DNA from 3 places in the Paludibacterium flexuosum genome. Region 3 is predicted to be linked to each of the others. Evidence: riboswitches for the same ligand, from Rfam matches in the RefSeq annotation. Region 3 holds a riboswitch; each other region holds the start of a gene.
The links. Region 3 has a riboswitch for cobalamin ahead of AACH39_RS12000 (TonB-dependent receptor). Riboswitches for the same ligand answer to the same signal wherever they lie in the genome.

Region 1 (5,771 bases), 990 kb from region 3:
CCGGTGTGCCGGTGCACATCCTGCCTGGCAACCACCGCTTCGAAGGCGTGCTGAGCCGCATCACCCGCGTCGGCGAGCTGACCGGACGCACCACGCAGGCAGCCCAGCTGCAAACCCGGCTGCAGCGCGATTGGCAGAAGGTGCAGGGCAAGGTGGCGGCACGACATTCGCCACCGGCACGAGTGCTGTTCATGCTCAACGCCGCCCCGGGCCAACTGCTGGTGGCCGGCAACGGCACGGCGGCCGATGCCATGCTGCGCTATGCCGGCGCGCGCAATGCCCTGCAAGGTTTCAATGGCTATCGCCCCATGACCGCCGAAGCGGTGGTCGCCGCCCGACCGGATGCCCTGTTGCTCTCCGGTGACGGACTGGCGGCAGCTGGTGGCGTGGAAGGCGTGTTGCGGCTGCCTGGCGTGGCACAGACACCCGCCGGCCAGCAGCGGCGTATCTTGTCGCAGGATGCCCTGCTGCTGCTCGGCTTCGGCCCGCGCCTGCCGCAGGCGGTCGACTGGCTGGTGCAGACCCTGCCTGCAGGACAAAACTCATGAGTGCGCGCCAATCTGCCTTGTGGCTGGCGCTGGTCGGTCTGGGACTGCTCGCCCTGTGCGCCCAGTTTGGCGCCGTGGCCATTGGCTGGCATGACTGGCTGGCGCCGTGGCAGGGGCCGCTGAACGGCAGTGGCTGGGTGCTGTGGCAATTGCGGCTGCCGCGCCTGCTGCTGGCCTTGCTGGTGGGGGCGGCGCTGGGGCTGGCCGGCTCGCTGACGCAGGGGCTGTTCCGCAACCCGCTGGCCGACCCGGGTCTGTTGGGCGTCAGCAGCGGAGCGGCCTGCGCCGCTGCACTGTGCATCGTGCTGGGACACAGTCTGAACCTGGCCGAGCCACTGCGTCAGTGGCTGCTGCCGCTGGCGGCCTTTGCCGGCGCCTTCGCGGTCTGCATCGGACTGGATCGTCTGGCCCGCTGGCTGGCGCCCGGCTCGATCAGCGGTCTGCTGCTGTGCGGGATTGCCCTCAACGCCCTGGCCGGTGCCCTGATCGGACTGTGTACCTATCTGGCCAATGATGAACAGCTGCGCAGCCTGTCATTCTGGACGCTGGGCTCGCTCGCAGCCGCCAACTGGTTGCTGGCCGGCCTGCTGTTGGTTCTGATGGTGCTGACACTCTGGCGCCTGCCGGCGCTGTGTCGCCAGCTCAATGCGCTGGCGCTGGGAGAGGCCACGGCAGGTCACCTGGGTATCTCGGTCCTGCGCCTGCGCAGTGCGGTGACCTGGCGCGTGGCGCTGCTGGCCGGCATCACCGTCGCCTGGTGCGGCATGATCGGCTTCATCGGGCTGATCGCCCCGCACATTGCCCGCCGTCTGGGGCAGGCAGATCAAGTCAGCAGTGCCCCGCTCTCCATGCTGATCGGCGCCCTGCTGCTGTTATTGGCCGATACCCTGGCTCGCTCGCTGGCCGTGCCGGCGGAAATGCCGGTCGGTATCTTCACGGCCCTGCTCGGCGTGCCTTTTTTCCTCTCGCTGCTGCGCAGCCATTCCCTGTCCCGGAGCTAGCATGGATACCTTGCTGCAACTACAACACTGCCGGCTGGCCCAGGGCCAGCAATCTTTCGGCCCCTTCAGCCTGGCCATTGGCCCGGGTGAACGGGTCGCCATCCTCGGCCCCAGCGGCGCGGGCAAATCCACCTTGCTGCATGCCATGGCCGGTGATCTTCCCCCTCAGTCGGGCAGCATCCTGCTGGCCGGTCGGCCGCTGGCATCCTGGTCGCTCCCCGCCCTGAGCCGCCGCCGGGCCGTCCTGCCGCAATCCACCCGGGTCGCTTTCGCGTTGACCGTCGAGCAAGTCATCGCCCTGGGACGCCTGGGCCGAGAGGATGGCCTGACCGGCCAGTTCGTGGCCGCGGCCGCGGCCCTCGCCGCCTGCGGCCATCTGCTCGGACGCAGCATCGACAGCCTGTCCGGCGGCGAAGCGGCGCGGGTGCATCTGGCCCGGCTGTTTGCCCAGCTATGGGATATTCGCCAGGGGCTGATTCTGGTGGACGAGCCGCTCAGTGCCCTGGACCCCGGCCTGCAACACCTGCTGTCACGCCAGCTCGACCGCTTTGCCCGCGAACGCGGCCATGCCCTGCTGGCGGTACTGCATGACCTGAATCATGCCGTTCGTCATTTCGACCGTTTGCTGTTGTTGCGTGCCGGGCAACTGGTGGGCGATGTGCCGACCCGAGCGCTGGACCAGACCCTGCTGCAGGCCCTGTACGGATTGCCATTCAGCCGGGCGCACACCGACAGTGGTCAGGCAGTGTGGCTGCCGGCGGCTTGATGATGCGAGGGCCAGGCAACGCCCGCCCCGGGAACAGAGAGATTACCCCTGGCAGGTACGCGGCGCCGGGGAGGAGAAAGTCAGCGGCCTATCCGCCTCCTCGGCCGCCAGCACCTGTCGCAGCAGGGTACGGGCCTGACCGATGCTCAGCGGCAGCGGACCTTCCGGGATCAGGCCGTCGCGCATCAGGATTTCGGCCAGATGAGCGACCCGCGGCAACCGCAGATCGATCGCCCGGACCACCTCGCGCTGGTTGAACACTTCAGTCGGACTGCCGCCCAGCAGCATTCTGCCGCGATCCAGCAGAAACACCCGATCGGCCAGCAAGGGCACGATATCCACATCATGGGTGGCAAACAGCAGGGTCACACCCAGCTCACGGTTGATCTGATTCAGCAGCGACACCAGCATCCCGGCGGCCTTCGGGTCCAGCGCATTGGTCGGCTCGTCGAGCACCAGCACCTTGGGACGCATGGCCAGCACGCAGGCCAGAGACAGGCGCTTCTTTTCCCCCCCGCTGAGATTGAAGGGGTTGCGACTGAGGTAATCGCTCATCCCGACAACCTCCAGCGCCCATTTCACCGTCGCGTCCAGCGTCTCGCCGCGCTGTCCCATATTCATCGGCCCATAGGCCACTTCACGGTACACCGTGGCATTGAACAACTGGTCGTCGGCATCCTGAAACACCATGCCGACCTGACGGCGCAAGGCCGGCAGATTGGCACGACAGACGGGCAGGCCTGCCACGGTCACCTGTCCCGAGCTCGGCAGCAACAGACCGTTGAACAACTGGAACAGGGTCGACTTGCCGGCGCCGTTGGGGCCAAGCACCGCCACCCGTTCACCGGCAGCAATCGACAGATCCAGCTGATGCAGGGCCTGACAGCCATCGGGATAGGTGTAGCTGACCTGATTCAGCTCGATCATGGGGTGTGTCATCGGTGGTCAACCCAGCCAGTAATTGAAAAAAGCCAGCAAGCTCAGTGCGCACAGGCCAAGCAGGCCGACATAGTAATCCCGCCGGGAGATGGCCGAACGGAAGTGCGTCATGACCGGACTGTTCTCGTCATAGCCGCGCGCCAGCATGGCCTGATAGATGCGCGTGCTGCGATCCAGCGACTTGATGAGAATGCTGGCCGCCAGCCGGCCGACATCGGCCACACGCCCAAGCCAGCCGGCCTCGGCCCCCAGGCGGCTCAATTGCGCCCGCCGCATGGTCTGTGCGGTGTCCTGCAGAATGAACAGGTAGCGGTACATCATCTCAGCCAGCTCGATCATGATGAGCGGCACTCGACAAAGCCGCAGGGTCGCCAGAATCTCCACCATCGGGGTCGTCATCGCCAGCAGCGCCGCCAGGGTCACGGCAGCCATGATGCGCAGGAACAGCAAGCCGCCGTATTGTAGCCCCTCGGCATACACCCTGAGCGTCCAGCCCCAGAGCGGGACTTGCCACAGCACCTGACTGCCGCGCGTCAGCATGACACTGAGCAGCACCACCCAGGCAATACCCAGCGGCATCAGCAGACGACGACACAAATCGCGCCCGTTGAGCCCCAGCAGCGCGAACAGCGCCAGCGCCCCCAGCCACAGCGCGAGCGCCAGCACACCATGCCGCAAAGTCGAGGCCACGACGACCGCCGCCAGCAACAACAGGGTCTTGATGCGGCCATCTGCCCCGGCCGCGGCCGAGGCAGCGACGGCATCATGGCGTGCCAGGCTGACCACTCAGTCTTCCTGCTGACAACGGCACTGACCTTCACGCCGCCCGAAAAGCCGCAGCCAGTGATAGCCGACAATCAGACCGGCAAAGAAGTTGGCAACCGAGAAAGCGCCGACCTGGGCATCGCCCGGCAGCTCAAGGAAGGGATGATGATCGCGCTGCGTGACCTGGGTCGCCAGGTTATTCACATGATCATCCGTGCCGGCGGCTTCCATCTGGTGTGCACTCATATAGCGTGCCGAGACAAAGATGAACAGCAGCAAGGCACACATCACGGCCAGCATGCAGCGGGTAAAGCCATCGAAGAAACGGTTCTGCGACAGATCGCGTGCGGGATGTGACATCTCAGGCTCCTTTGCTGACGAGGATGCCGGGCAACAGATCGGGCCGGCGGCTGGCCATCGCCTGCAGCACGACGGCGGTAAACACCCCCTCGGCCAGGGCCAGGGGCAACTGGGTCGGGGCATAACCCATGAAGAAAATCATCCACTGGGTCAGCAGCGGCATATTGCCGTGCAGACTCCAGGCCAGCTCGAAGGCACTGACCAGATAAGTCATCAGGTCACCGACCACCCCGGCCAGGCCGGCAGCCAGCCACAGCGGGCAATTCAGCGCGCGCAGGCTTTTCCACAGCACATAGCCGGACAGGGCGCCGGCGATCCCCATCGAGAAAGTATTTGCGCCAATCGTGGTGATACCGCCATGACCAAGGAAAATTGCCTGGAAGAACAGCACGATGGTGGAGATGACCGCGGACGCCCAGGGGCCGACCAGAATCGCCGCCAGCGCCGTGGCGCAAGGATGCGAGCATGATCCGGTCACCGGCACCGGCAAGTGCATGGCGGAAATGACGAAGACTGCCACGCCGATCATGGCCAGGAACGGCTTATAGGACAGGTTTTCCTGTACCTTGCGTTTGATCTGATAAATCCCGGGAACGACGAACACGGCGGTCGCCGCGTACCAGACTGCGCATGCCTGTGGTGACAGGATGCCATCTTCAATGTGCATGAACTGCTCTCCCTTGCGAAGAACGGATCCGGCGGATCCAAGCCGGCCAATCACCAAGGGAAATCCGATCCGGAGCCACACACCGAAGTCGCAGGCGCACAACCGCAGAACCGTTCCCCACCCCAGAGATTGGCACTACCGATGACCCAGGCCGGTCTTCTGGCTCGCCTTCATCCTCCTCGGCCGGCCTTCCCGCACCGCAAAGCGGCACAGTGGCATGTGGCAGATTCGTCAGGCCTACAGCAGCGGGGGCTGCGCCGGACTGGCTGCATGGCAGCGTCACCGGCTTCCCGTTTCACTCCTCCCATGGACATGGGTCAGAGCACCTGGATCAATTGTCATGTCAGGACGACGTGTCGTCCGACATAAAATAGCTTCGCAGTATACCCCTTTGTCAAACAAGCCGCGCGGAGTCAGGTCAAGTCCAACGCACAAATGTAGCCAGTTGCGCTTACTGCAGCATGTAGGTTTCGTACTCAAGCCGCTCCAGCTTGCGATCCAGCGCCGCCAGCCCGATCACCACCGCAATCAGCATGGCTCCGGCAAACCCATAGCCATACCAGGCGGGGTTGAGTTGCAAGGTGATTCCCGTCAGCAGCATGTTGAGCAACAAAAAACCGCTGGTCGCCGCCAGCACCACGCGACGTTTGTCGAGGTAGAAAAAAATGTTGATGATGCCGAGGAACACCACCTGCAGGCTGGCGGCAATCACATCGACCTGCAAC
Region 2 (5,771 bases), 1.6 Mb from region 3:
CGGTCCATAGGTGTCTGCCGTGGTCATCGGTGGCGTCAGATGGTCGATGATGACGGCGTGGGCGCGGCGCTTGGCCTGCGAGCCTTCGCCCGGATCATTCAGGATGAAGGGATAAAACAGCGGCATGTCACCCAGAACGGCATCGGGGAAGCAGTCTTGTGACAGACCTACGCCTTTGCCGGGCAGCCATTCCAGCGTGCCGTGCTTGCCGACATGCACGATGGCATCAGCCTGCCATTCGTCGCGCAGCCAGCAATACAGGGCGTAGTAGTGGTGGGTCGGCGGCAGGTCCGGGGTGTGATAAATGGCATCCGGATCCATGCCGTAGCCGCGCGGCGGTTGCAGGGCGACAAAGGCATTGCCGAACTGCATGCCCGAGAAGTAAAGCTGCTCCTGATGCACATAGGCCGTACCGGGGGCCTCACCCCAGCGCTGGTTCATGCGTTGTTGCAGCGAGGCGGGCAGTTCGGCGAACCATGCTGCGTAGCGTGCCGCCGGCACCCGCGCAATCGCCTGCATCATCTGGGTACTGGTCAGGTAGTCCTGGTCGTAGGCTCCCCGGTCAATCAGCTGGTGCATCAGGCTGGTGCTGTCTGCCGGCAGTCCCTCGACCTGATAGCCATGGGTCTGCATGGCTTGCAGGATGGCCCAGAGCGAGGCGGGGGAGTCCAGGCCGACGGCATTGCCGATCTGTGCCGCCTTGCTATTGGAGTTGGTGAAGATGAAGGCGATGCGTTTCTCGTGCGCCGGGGTGGTGCGCAGCCTGACCTGACGTGCCACGATGCCGGCCAGACGGCGGACCCGGTCGGGCACCGGGGCATAGCTGGTTTCGCTGCTGGCCTGATCGGCATGCGCCTCCTTGAAGGAAACCGGCACGCTGATCAGTCGGCCGTCAAACTCCGGCAGTGCCACGTTCATGGCGGTGTCCAGCGGGTTGAGGCCGCGGTCGGCTGCGAGCCACTGCGCCTCGGTCATATTGCTGGTGATGGCTTGCAATACCGGCACATCCAGTTGCTCAAATGCGCTCACCGACCAGCCTGCCTGGGTCGCACCGTCAGGGTTGACTTCGCCGATGGCAAAGGAGGTGGTGTTGACCAGCGCCTCGATCGGCTCGGCCAGCAGATCATTGAGCGCCGCCGGCAGTCCTTGCTCGCCCGGCGTGCGCAGCGAGGCGGTAAACAGTGGCAGGGTGTTCAGCTGGCGCTCGTGCAGGGCATCGATCAGGGCATCGACAAAGCGGGTATTGCCGGACAGCCAGTGGGCGCGATAGAACACCAGGCCGACGGTCGGCCATTGGGGGTTGCGGATGGCGCGCCAGTCATCCAGCGTTGCCAGGGCGCCCAGTTCCGGATGGTACAGGCCGTGGTCCGGCAACGTGAGCGGCTCGGCATAGCCATGACCGGTCATCAGCAGGCGGTCGGAGAGACAACGCAGCATGTGAGCCAGATTGTCGCTGCCGCCAGCCTGCAGATAAGCGTTGATTTCCTGTTGCAGCCCGTGGCCGACATTGCACAGGGCGGTCAGGTCCGGGTCGGGCTCGCCGGTGCCGCTGATGATCACCAGATGGTGATGGTGCTGGCGGATATGGGTCAGCAACAGGTCGAAGCCGGCGATGGCTTCGGCGCGGCCCAGGACGCGTACCACGAAGACGCTGGTGTCGCGCAAAGGGCCGTTCAGCAACTGCTGCATGGCCTCAGCACTGTCGATGGCTTGCAGGTTGATGCCGTTGACGGCGACAAAGTCGGCGGGCAGCGGGGCGCGCAGCAGGGCGGACAGATCAGTGCCGGCGTGGCTCAGCAGGGCAATGCCGTGACTCATGCCACACCTTCGGCAGCATGGACGGACAGGAAATGGTAGCGGTGCATCGGCGCCCTCGGATGACGTTGTGTCGTCGAGAGCGAGGGCAGCAGTCTGGGGAGAATGGTCCGGTCTGCATGCTTGTCCACCAGTACACCCCGACTGGTTCTAGCTCACGTCGACAAGTCTGACGGCCGGTCTCCTGGCTCGCGCGTCATCGCCTTGAATCGCCTTCCCGGTCGGATGCCCGGTGGCAGTGGATTCAGACTCTTCGCTTACAGTTGCGGGGGCAGCTGCGGCATTGAACCGCATTCCCGTTTCACCCGTTGCAACACGGGCACCGTCATGTAAAGGGCGAATATTACGTGATGAATGGGTAACTTTGGTAAAAAAATGAACAAAGTTTGACTTAGGTCGGGATAGGAGGGGGGAGTATCCTCCGGCGGCACAGGCAAACGATTGCCTGTGCCGCCGGCGTTAGCTTTTGACCAGGCTGAGGCTGGCCAGCGCCTGATCCAGTCGCGCCCAGTCACTTTCTTGCGCTGGCAGACCGAAACGCAGGCTTGGCGGCGCGTCGAATAAGCGGGTGAGGATGCCCTGGCTGGCCAATTGCCGATGCAGCATGGCCGCTTGCGGATGGCACACCCACTGGAATAGCGGCGTGGACCCGCCTGGCGCCAGGCCATGCCGGCGCAGCAGCGTGGCCAGCCGGTCACTTTCGGCCGGCAGGCGCTGGCGCATGGCCGCCTGCCAGGCCCGGTCCTGCAAGGCCATTCTGACGGCCTGGCGCGCCGGGCCGGCCAGGGTCCAGGGGCCGAGCTCGTCCTGCAGTGCCTCGATCAGCGCTGGCCAGGCAAAAACAAAGCCGGCGCGCGCGCCGGCCAGGCCAAAGAATTTGCCGATGGAGCGCAGGATGATCAGGCCGGGCTGGCCAGCCAGCGGCAGCAGGCTGCGTTCCGGTGTGACGTCGAGGAAGGTTTCATCCAGCACCAGCCAGCCGTCGCGTTGACGCAGGCGCGCATGCCATTCGCGCAGTTGGGCCGGCTCGGGCAGCCAGCCGGTCGGATTGTTGGGGGTGCACAGCTGCAGCACGTCCACTTGCGGCAGCGCGGCATCAATGTCTTCCGGTGCCAGGCGCAGAACATGGTGTCCCTGCTTTTGCCAGGCGTACGGGTGTTCTGCGTAGGTCAGTGTCAGCATGCCGACCCGGCAGGGCGGGCGCAGGCGCGGCAGGGTCTGGATGGCGGCTTGCGAGCCGGCCACGGCCAGTGGTTGTGGCGCCGCGTAGAAGTCACTGGCGGCTTGCTCCAGACCGTCGTCCAGCTCCGGCAGGCGCTGCCAGCTACTGGCCTCGATGGCCGGAACAGGCCAGCCATGCGGGTTGAGGCCGGTCGAGAGGTCGACCCAGTCTTCCAGGGCGATACCGTATTGTCGCGCGGCGGCGCGCAGTCCCCCTCCGTGCTTAAGCATGCCAGCCTCCCCAGCACAATGCGGCCAGCAGTCCCAGCAGTCCCCAGGCCCACATGCCGCGCCGGACCAGGGCGACGGCGCGGCGGATGTCGGCCATTTCTGGCTCGCGCCCGGCGCCGAGGGCGGGGCGCGCCTTGATCTTGCCGTGGTATACCGCCGCGCCGCCCAGCGAGAGATTCAGGGCGCCGGCGCCGGCGGCCATGACCGGCCCGGCATTCGGGCTGTACCAGGTCGAGGCCTGTGCCATCCAGCAGCGCCAGCCGACACGGGTGTTGCCCAGCAGGACATAGGTCAGCGCGGTCAGTCGCGCCGGAATCAGGTTCAGCAGGTCATCGAAGCGTGCCGCGGCCCAGCCGAAGTACTGGTAGCGCTGATTGCGATAGCCCCACATGGCGTCCAGCGTGTTGGCCAGCCGGTAGAGCACCACGCCGGGGGCGCCGGCCAGCAGAAACCAGAACAGTGCGGAAAACACGGCGTCACCGCCGTTTTCCAGGACGGATTCGACCGTGGCGCGCGCAATCTGGCTTTCTGTCAGCTCGTCGGTCTGGCGGCTGACGATCATGCCGACCCGCTGGCGTGCCAGCGGCAAATCGTGCTGCTCCAGCGCACTGGCCACCGCTTCGGCGTGCTGTGCCAGGCTTTGTGCGCCAATGGCCAGGTACAGCAACAGCACGGCGACGGCGTTGCCCAGCAGCGGCAGACGGGCGAGGGCCCAGGCCAGCAGTGTCAGGGGCAGCAACAGCAGGCTAATGCCGCAGAGCCCGCGCAGGCGCATGCGCCATGCCGGTTCGGTGTCGGGGTGGCGCGGGTAGAACATGGCTTCTACGCCTTGCGTCAGGCGGCCGAATCCAACCAGAGGATGGTAGCGGCGCGGTTCGGCCAGCAGGCGGTCGAGCAGCAGGGCAAGCAAAAGAAAACTGGCGTTGATCACTTTGTCGGCCTATATAATTCGGCTCTTGCGACCCGAATGGGTCATGGAAAAAGTCGCCATTCTAGGACGAGTGCAAGAAAAATGCGCGTCCGGAGATCAAATCATGTCTGCAAAAACCCTGATGATCCAGGGCACCACCTCGGACGCCGGCAAGAGTACGCTGGCCGCCGGGCTGTGCCGTCTGCTGGCCCGGCGCGGTGTCCGCGTTGCGCCATTCAAGCCGCAAAATATGGCGCTCAATAGTGCCGTGACCGTGGATGGCGGCGAAATCGGACGCTCGCAGGCGGTGCAGGCCCTGGCGTGTGGCATTGAGCCGCATACCGATATGAACCCGGTCTTGCTCAAGCCGAACAGCAATATGGGATCACAGGTCATCATCCAGGGGCGTTCGATCGGCAATATGGATGCCGTGCCCTATCACGCCTACAAGCCCAAGGCCCGTGAGGCGGTGCTGGCGTCGTTTCACCGGCTGGCCGAACAGTATCAGTGCGTGGTGGTGGAAGGGGCCGGCAGCCCGGCAGAGATCAATCTGCGCGAGGGCGATATTGCCAATATGGGCTTTGCCGAGGCGGTCGATTGCCCGGTGTTGCTGGTGGCGGACATTGATCGCGGCGGGGTGTTTGCCCATCTGGTCGGTACGCTCGAATTGCTGTCGCCCAGCGAGCGCCAGCGGGTGGTGGGGTTTGTCATCAATCGCTTTCGCGGTGACATCGCTCTGCTGCAGCCGGGGCTAGACTGGCTGGTGCAGAAGACCGGCAAGCCGGTGCTCGGGGTCTTGCCCTATCTGATGGGCTTGCATATCGAGGCCGAGGACAGCATCAGCCAGAAAGGCTCGGCCGAAGCCGGTACCGGGCGTGCGGTCCTGCGCGTGGTGGCACCGGTCTATCCGCGCATCAGCAATCACACTGATTTTGACCCCTTGCGTCTGCATCCCCAGGTTGAACTGACCCTGGTGGGGCCGGGGCAGCCGGTGCCGCCGGCCGATCTGATGATCCTGCCGGGCAGCAAGAGCGTGCGCGATGATCTGGCCTGGCTGCACCAGCATGGCTGGGCGCCTGCGATCCGGCGTCATCTGCGCTATGGCGGTAAATTGATCGGCATTTGCGGCGGGTATCAGATGCTCGGCGGGCAGATTCATGATCCGCTCGGGCTGGAGGGGGCCCCGGGCAGTTGCCCGGGGCTGGGTTTGCTGGACATGGAAACCACGCTGGCAGCCGAGAAATGTCTGACCCGGGTGGAAGGGGTACTGGCGGGCAGCGGGGCCTCGGTCACCGGTTACGAGATTCACATGGGGGTGACGCAAGGTCCGGCACTGGACCGGCCTGCGGTGCTGCTGGCGGACAAATGCGACGGGGCGATGTCGCAAGACGGGCAGATCATGGCCACGTATTTGCATGGACTGTTCGATCACCCGCAGGCTTTGCAGTCCCTGCTGGATTGGGCGGGCCTGGCGAGGGCTGAAGTCATCGATTACCCGGCTCTGCGCCAGCAGCACATTGACCGGCTGGCAGATTCGCTGGAGGCACATCTCGATCTGGTGCGTCTGAGTGCCGTGCTGCCGGGGCTGGGCGCC
Region 3 (5,771 bases):
ATCGCCTTCCAGCCATCCCAGATCGCCAGCTCCTGCGTACTGGCGGCCAGCATCACCTGCGGCCGTCCGGCAATCACCGCCTCGCGGCTCACCTGCGGCGCCGGCGCGGCCAGCCCGGCAAACAGATTGCGCCCGCCACACAGCTGCAGCACCGCGCCGACATAGCTGGCATTGCTGACGGTAAACAGCGGCGACTGACTCATCTGATAAAACACCGTCACCGGCGGCCGGCCCTGGTAACGCTGCCGCACGGCGGCAATGCGCGCCCGATAGGCGGCAGCCGCCTGATCGGCCACCGCCGGCGTACCGCTAAGTCGGCCGAGGGACTGCAGCTCGCGCGCCACATCGTCCAGCGCCAGCGGATGGCTGACAAACACCGCCACTCCCTGGGCACGCAAACGCTGCAACAGCTGCGGCGCACTGCCATCCTTCCAGGCCACCACCAGATCCGGCCGCTGGCGCAGAATCGCCTCCAGGCTGACGCCCATCAGATCCCCCACCTGCGGCAGCTGTTTCGCCGCCGGCGGGTAATCGCTGAACGCCACCGTCGCCACCATGCGCGAACCGCCCCCGGCGGCATACACCAGCTCGGTGGTGGACGGCGCCAGCGTAATGATGCGCCGGGCAGGCTGCGCCAGCGTCACCGGCGTGCCGGTGCCGTCGCGCACGCTGACCTGGGCGTGGGTATTCCATGACGCCACCACCCCTACCAGGGCCAGGGTCAACCGGACAGAAAATCGATTCGTTTGCATAGTCGGCATGATAGACCGCCCGCTGGGATGGCGGGCGGTGGGCGGGGGTTCGAACTTAGAAGTTAACGGTCAGCGTCGCCTGATAGGTACGCGGGTCTGAGGGATAAAGACCATACCCGGTAGCCATGCCCGTGCTTGGGTCAAGGATCACAGCACCATAGGTTGCATAGTGTCTATCCAGTAGGTTATTGATGCTGAAGGAGCCGCTCAAATTGCGCGAGAACTTCTGCGTCAATTTGGTGTTCACCACAGTATAGGCAGGTAGCTGGTTTGGATATTGATTCACCTGATCATTGTCCATATATTGCTTGCCTACGTACTGAGCATCCACATTCAGCCGAGTATTCTCTCTTATTGACCAAGATATCCCAAGGTTGGCCATTACCTGAGGGACCATTGGAATAGACCGTCCTACAAGGCTGCTCCCGCTGTAACTACCCTCTTTAAATGTGGCTTTTTGCCAAGTTAGGTTGCCATGCAGATCAAGTACCTGCATAAGCCGCGTTTGCCCCTCTACTTCAAGCCCCTGGTGACGTGTCTTAGGCAAATTCACATTTGCCCCGTAATTTAATGTAATGGCATTCGGAATATAAGCAATCTCATTAGTCACATCAGAGCGGAATATATCAATTCGAACACGACTATCGCGGTTAACCCACTCTGCACCAAGCTGCTGATCGTGAGACAGTTGAGGTTGGAGGGCAACAACATTGTTGTTATTGACTAGCTCATCGGAGTTTGGCAGGCGGAAGCTCTGGGCATGATTCGCAAAAAGACTCCAGTCTGACCCTAATGCCTGCCTCATACCCAACTGCCATGCATGCAGCTCCAGATCTGTGGTCGAACCAAAGGTTGCATAAGTATTGGTGTTATGAACAAGATCATCTACACGTTGGACGCGACCACCGATGGTGATACGCGCGCCAGACCAAAGACCTAACTCTGCTTCAGAAAACAGTGCCTGATGTCGTTGCTTGGAAGATGTCGAGCTGAGATAGGGAAATGCATTTGGCAGATTATTAGAGTTATCCGTAGCATTCCCGAACATCCAGTCGGTACCGATTGTGACACGATTATCCACAGCAAAAGGCAGGACATAACGTAGGCTGCCACTATCTTCAGTCAGCAACCGTTGGTCCGACCACCAACTAGTTGTATGAGAAAAGCTATTCGGCCCATAAGTCGAATCCGTACGTTTATCACGTGAGGCCAATTGGAAATAGAGACGGCCAAGACCTATGGCTTGATCACCCTGCACGCCAACCTCATTATTTTTAACAAAGCCATTGTCATACAACTTATTCGAGATAGTCGGATTAGTATTAAACTGATTCACGCCGTTTGCTGGCTGCACATACACAGGACCTGGTAGTCGCTCACTATCGCTACTAGAGCGGACATACAGGCGCACTTTGCCATCGTCGAGCTTCCAATTTAGCCCCAAACCACCTGCGTCCCTGCGTTCATCATTGTTAAGGCGATAATGGTCAGTTTTCAAAGACTGGCCATAACCGTCCAGGCTGAAGCGTACCCCTGCCAAATTGAAATGGGCATCTGTTTGACGTGTGTTAAAACTGCCAAACATCTGAGTCAGACTCACCGATGACTTCTCTGGATAACCTGCGGTGGTGATGATATTTATCACCCCCCCAGTTGCACCACTCCCATACTGAACGGCGCCACTGCCACGCACAACTTCGATACGCTCAATACTGGCTAAAGGAATATAGCTCAGGTCAGGGGCGGCAAGATCATTGGTATTCTGTTTCACGCCATCGACCAAAATCTGCGTATTGCTGATACCGCCTATGCCAAATCCATGCAAATCAACCTGAGAGGAGGTTCCACCCATATTAATTACATTGATCCCGGCAGCAGAGGACAGCACTTCCTGCACCGTGCGGGCACTGCTGTTGGCGATATCCTGCGCGGTAATCACGCTGACGCTGACCGGTGCCACGCCGCGGGCTTGCGGTACACCACTGGCGGTCACAACCACGTCACCACCATTGAATTCGGGAAGATCATCGGCCAGGGCAGCGCCGGCAAAGCAAAGCGCGACCAGGGCGACACCGTGTCTGAGTTGGAACATGTTCTCTGTCATCCGTAAAAACATTTTTATTGCGGCACGCCAAGGACAACAGCACGACAGAATGACACCGGCAGGCATACAGGCTGTGTGATCGCTTCCCCGCGATACGCCAAGCATTGTGGGGTGTGCATCCACTCACACCCTGGCCAGGCCGGTCTCCGGGCTTGGTCACTGGCTTCGCGCCTTCCCGCCCGAGGGCAGTGGCTGGTTGCGAAGCCCTGGCGTAGGGACACGCCGGACCTTACCGTTGCGGGGGCAGCGCCGGTCTTGCACCGGCTTCCCGTTTCACTCGCCTGGCCGACTGGCTGGCAAGCACCTGACGGCGGCATTATACCCGTTTGTGGTTGCCAGAAAACTTGACTTGGAATAAGGTCATAAGCCTTTGTCAAACCTGACAGATCTGCCATGAACCCCTATACGCTGACGCTGCTGCGTCACGGCGACATCGACCACCAGAACCTGCTGACCGGCCAGCGCGAGGCAGCGCTGACCGAAGCAGGCAGTGCCATGATGGACCGCAGCTGGCAACAAATCGCCGCCCTGGCACCGGTCTCCTGCATGGCCACCTCACCACTCAATCGTTGCCGCGAATTCGCCGTCCGGCGCGCGCTGGCCGCCTCGGTTCCCCTCAAGGTGGATGAGCGCTTTTCCGAACAGGATCTGGGGGAATGGGAAGGCGTGCCGCTGAGCGTGCTGGGCGAACTGACACCGAATTGGGAGGCGCAATGGCGCCAGGGCGAACTGACGCCACCCGGCGGCGAATCGCCGGAAGCCTTCCATACCCGCGTGCTCAGCGGCTTTTCTGCCTGGATCGCCGCCTCGCGCGGCTGTCACCGCGTGCTGGTGACCCATGCACCGGTGATTACCATCCTGCTGGCGGAATTACTGGAAATGGAACGGAGTGTGGCACGGCTGATCACGGTTCAGCCCGGCGGCTTCGTGCAATTGTCGATTCTGCAGGATCATCCGGCCTATCTGATGCGACTGGACGCGCCATTGGGCGGCGGAGCGGCATGAAAAAGGGGCGGATCGCTCCGCCCCTGCTGATCACCTGATCGCCTATCGTCCGCAGGCGACGGTCTTGAGGGCAATGCCCGGCGTCAGGCGCTGTTGCAGCGCACCGAGCGCCTTGAACTGGCTGTCGCTCAGATCGCTGAAATCCAGACGGGTCAGCTGGGTTTTGCCCCGAGCCTGGATCTCGGCCTTCGGGTAGCCGGCCTTCTTCAGTTTGTCGACCAGTGCCTGTGCCCCCTCCTGCTTGCCGAACAGGCCCAGCGACAACGCCCCCCTGAAGTCGCCTTCGTTCTGCACCACGTAGTTGTCGAATCCCTTTTGCGCCAACTCACCGGACAGCTTGCTGCTGGACAGCTTGGCCGGGATGTAGACCCAGTAGCGCAGATTACCGCCTGTCGCGCTGCTATCGTCGACCTGCTGGCTGTGCATTTGCGCCGCCTTGAGACGCAGCGTCGGCAAGCCGCCCTTCACGCGATCCAGCAGCGCCTGGCTCAGCCCACCCCACTGGGCGCACTGGCGGGCCACCGGCTCGCCGGCATGGGCGGCCGGCACCGAGGCAACCTTGGCTTTGTCGTGTGCGGCGGGCTTGTCATTTTGGACGGGTGCCTTGGCAGCAGGCTTGTCACCCTTGGGCGACACGGCGGACTTGGCAGTCGGCGCCGAGGCCACCGGGGCCGATGCGGCCTTGCCGAGCGGCGAAGTGACCGTCTGGGTCAGGGTCAGGGGTGCCGAGGCCACGAAGGGCGCCGAGGCGGCCATGGCTGCCGACGCCTGCGGCAGCCAGCCGGCCGGCAATACCTTCAGTTGCTCGGGTGAGACTTCATGGCTGTGGATATCCACGGGATCGTGCTGGCGCAGCAAGGCCACCACGCCGACAAACAGATTCAATGCCACGACCAGGCCCAGAAACCACTTCATGTCTTGTCCGCCACTTCTAATAAACCGGTAAGTACCAGATTATCCACGATCTCACAGGGGCTTGCGAGCAGCGGGGCGATTTTGCCGGCATCCCCGCCACTGAGCAGCAACGGCGCCAGCGGACGACCGGTATGCTGCGCCAGCCGCAGCCGCAGCCGCCCGATGGCGCCGGCCATGGCATCCAGTGCCCCGCTGGCCAGCGCATCGGCTGTCTGTTGCGGAAAATCGCACCATTGCCCGGCGGGCTGATCCAGCCGCGCAGTGTTCTTTGCCAGTGCATCCAGCATCAGACGATAGCCCGGCATGATCAGGCCGCCAAGGTAGTCCCCCTCGGCGGTGAGCGCCTCGACGGTCAGCGCGGTGCCGGCACTGGCCACCACCACATCGCCCTGCACCAGACGGCGGGCCGCCAGCACCGCCAGCCAGCGATCCACCCCCATCTGGCGCGGATCGACATAATGATTGCGTACCCCGGCGGTGACCACGGCTGTCTCGACCCACTGCAGCGGACACGGCAGTTGCTGTTCGATGCGATGACAAACTTCGGGCTGCACCACGGCGGCACCATAGGCGCGGGCCAGCGAAAAGGACGCCAGCTGCGCCGACAGGGTTTCAATGGCCTGATGCTCCAGCGCCCCCTGTGCCAGACATTGCTCGCCCTGATACACCGCCCACTTGATGCGGGTATTGCCGGCATCGATCAGCAAAATCATGTCGCACTCCGCAAGCTGACTTCCCCGACATGAAACACCTGCCGACCCTGCGGGGTATCCACCAGCAGGGCGCCATTGCCAGCCACCCCGCGCGCCACGCCTTCAATCGGCTGGCCATGCGAGAAGCTCAGCCGGACCGGCTTGTCCTGATGGGTGGACAGTGCCATCCATTCCGATGCCAGCGGCTCGAAACCATGTTGGTTGAAGGCGCAAAGCACCTGATGCAACTCGTTGAGCAGCAGGGCCAGCAAATGATTGCGGCTGATGCGGATGCCACACTCG

Region 1: linked by a shared signal. The riboswitch ahead of AACH39_RS07305 (energy-coupling factor ABC transporter permease) and the one ahead of AACH39_RS12000 (TonB-dependent receptor) in region 3 are both predicted to bind cobalamin.
Region 2: linked by a shared signal. The riboswitch ahead of AACH39_RS02455 (cobaltochelatase subunit CobN) and the one ahead of AACH39_RS12000 (TonB-dependent receptor) in region 3 are both predicted to bind cobalamin.

What each region holds. Positions count from the first base shown of each region.
Region 1 covers NZ_AP029060.1:1,536,448-1,542,218, forward strand. Annotated here, with positions in the region: gene AACH39_RS07275 (ABC transporter substrate-binding protein) at 1-548, shown strand, start outside; gene AACH39_RS07280 (iron ABC transporter permease) at 545-1,549, shown strand; gene AACH39_RS07285 (ATP-binding cassette domain-containing protein) at 1,551-2,315, shown strand; gene AACH39_RS07290 (ATP-binding cassette domain-containing protein) at 2,358-3,254, opposite strand; gene cbiQ (cobalt ECF transporter T component CbiQ) at 3,261-4,040, opposite strand; gene AACH39_RS07300 (hypothetical protein) at 4,041-4,379, opposite strand; gene AACH39_RS07305 (energy-coupling factor ABC transporter permease) at 4,381-5,046, opposite strand; cobalamin riboswitch at 5,178-5,391, opposite strand; gene pelG (exopolysaccharide Pel transporter PelG) at 5,498-5,771, opposite strand, start outside.
Region 2 covers NZ_AP029060.1:515,495-521,265, forward strand. Annotated here, with positions in the region: gene AACH39_RS02455 (cobaltochelatase subunit CobN) at 1-1,818, opposite strand, end outside; cobalamin riboswitch at 1,972-2,157, opposite strand; gene cobD (threonine-phosphate decarboxylase CobD) at 2,275-3,267, opposite strand; gene cbiB (adenosylcobinamide-phosphate synthase CbiB) at 3,260-4,198, opposite strand; gene AACH39_RS02470 (cobyric acid synthase) at 4,302-5,771, shown strand, end outside.
Region 3 covers NZ_AP029060.1:2,522,936-2,528,706, reverse strand. Annotated here, with positions in the region: gene AACH39_RS12005 (cobalamin-binding protein) at 1-752, opposite strand, end outside; gene AACH39_RS12000 (TonB-dependent receptor) at 808-2,868, opposite strand; cobalamin riboswitch at 2,976-3,179, opposite strand; gene AACH39_RS11995 (histidine phosphatase family protein) at 3,250-3,861, shown strand; gene AACH39_RS11990 (SPOR domain-containing protein) at 3,904-4,776, opposite strand; gene AACH39_RS11985 (type III pantothenate kinase) at 4,773-5,489, opposite strand; gene AACH39_RS11980 (biotin--[acetyl-CoA-carboxylase] ligase) at 5,486-5,771, opposite strand, start outside.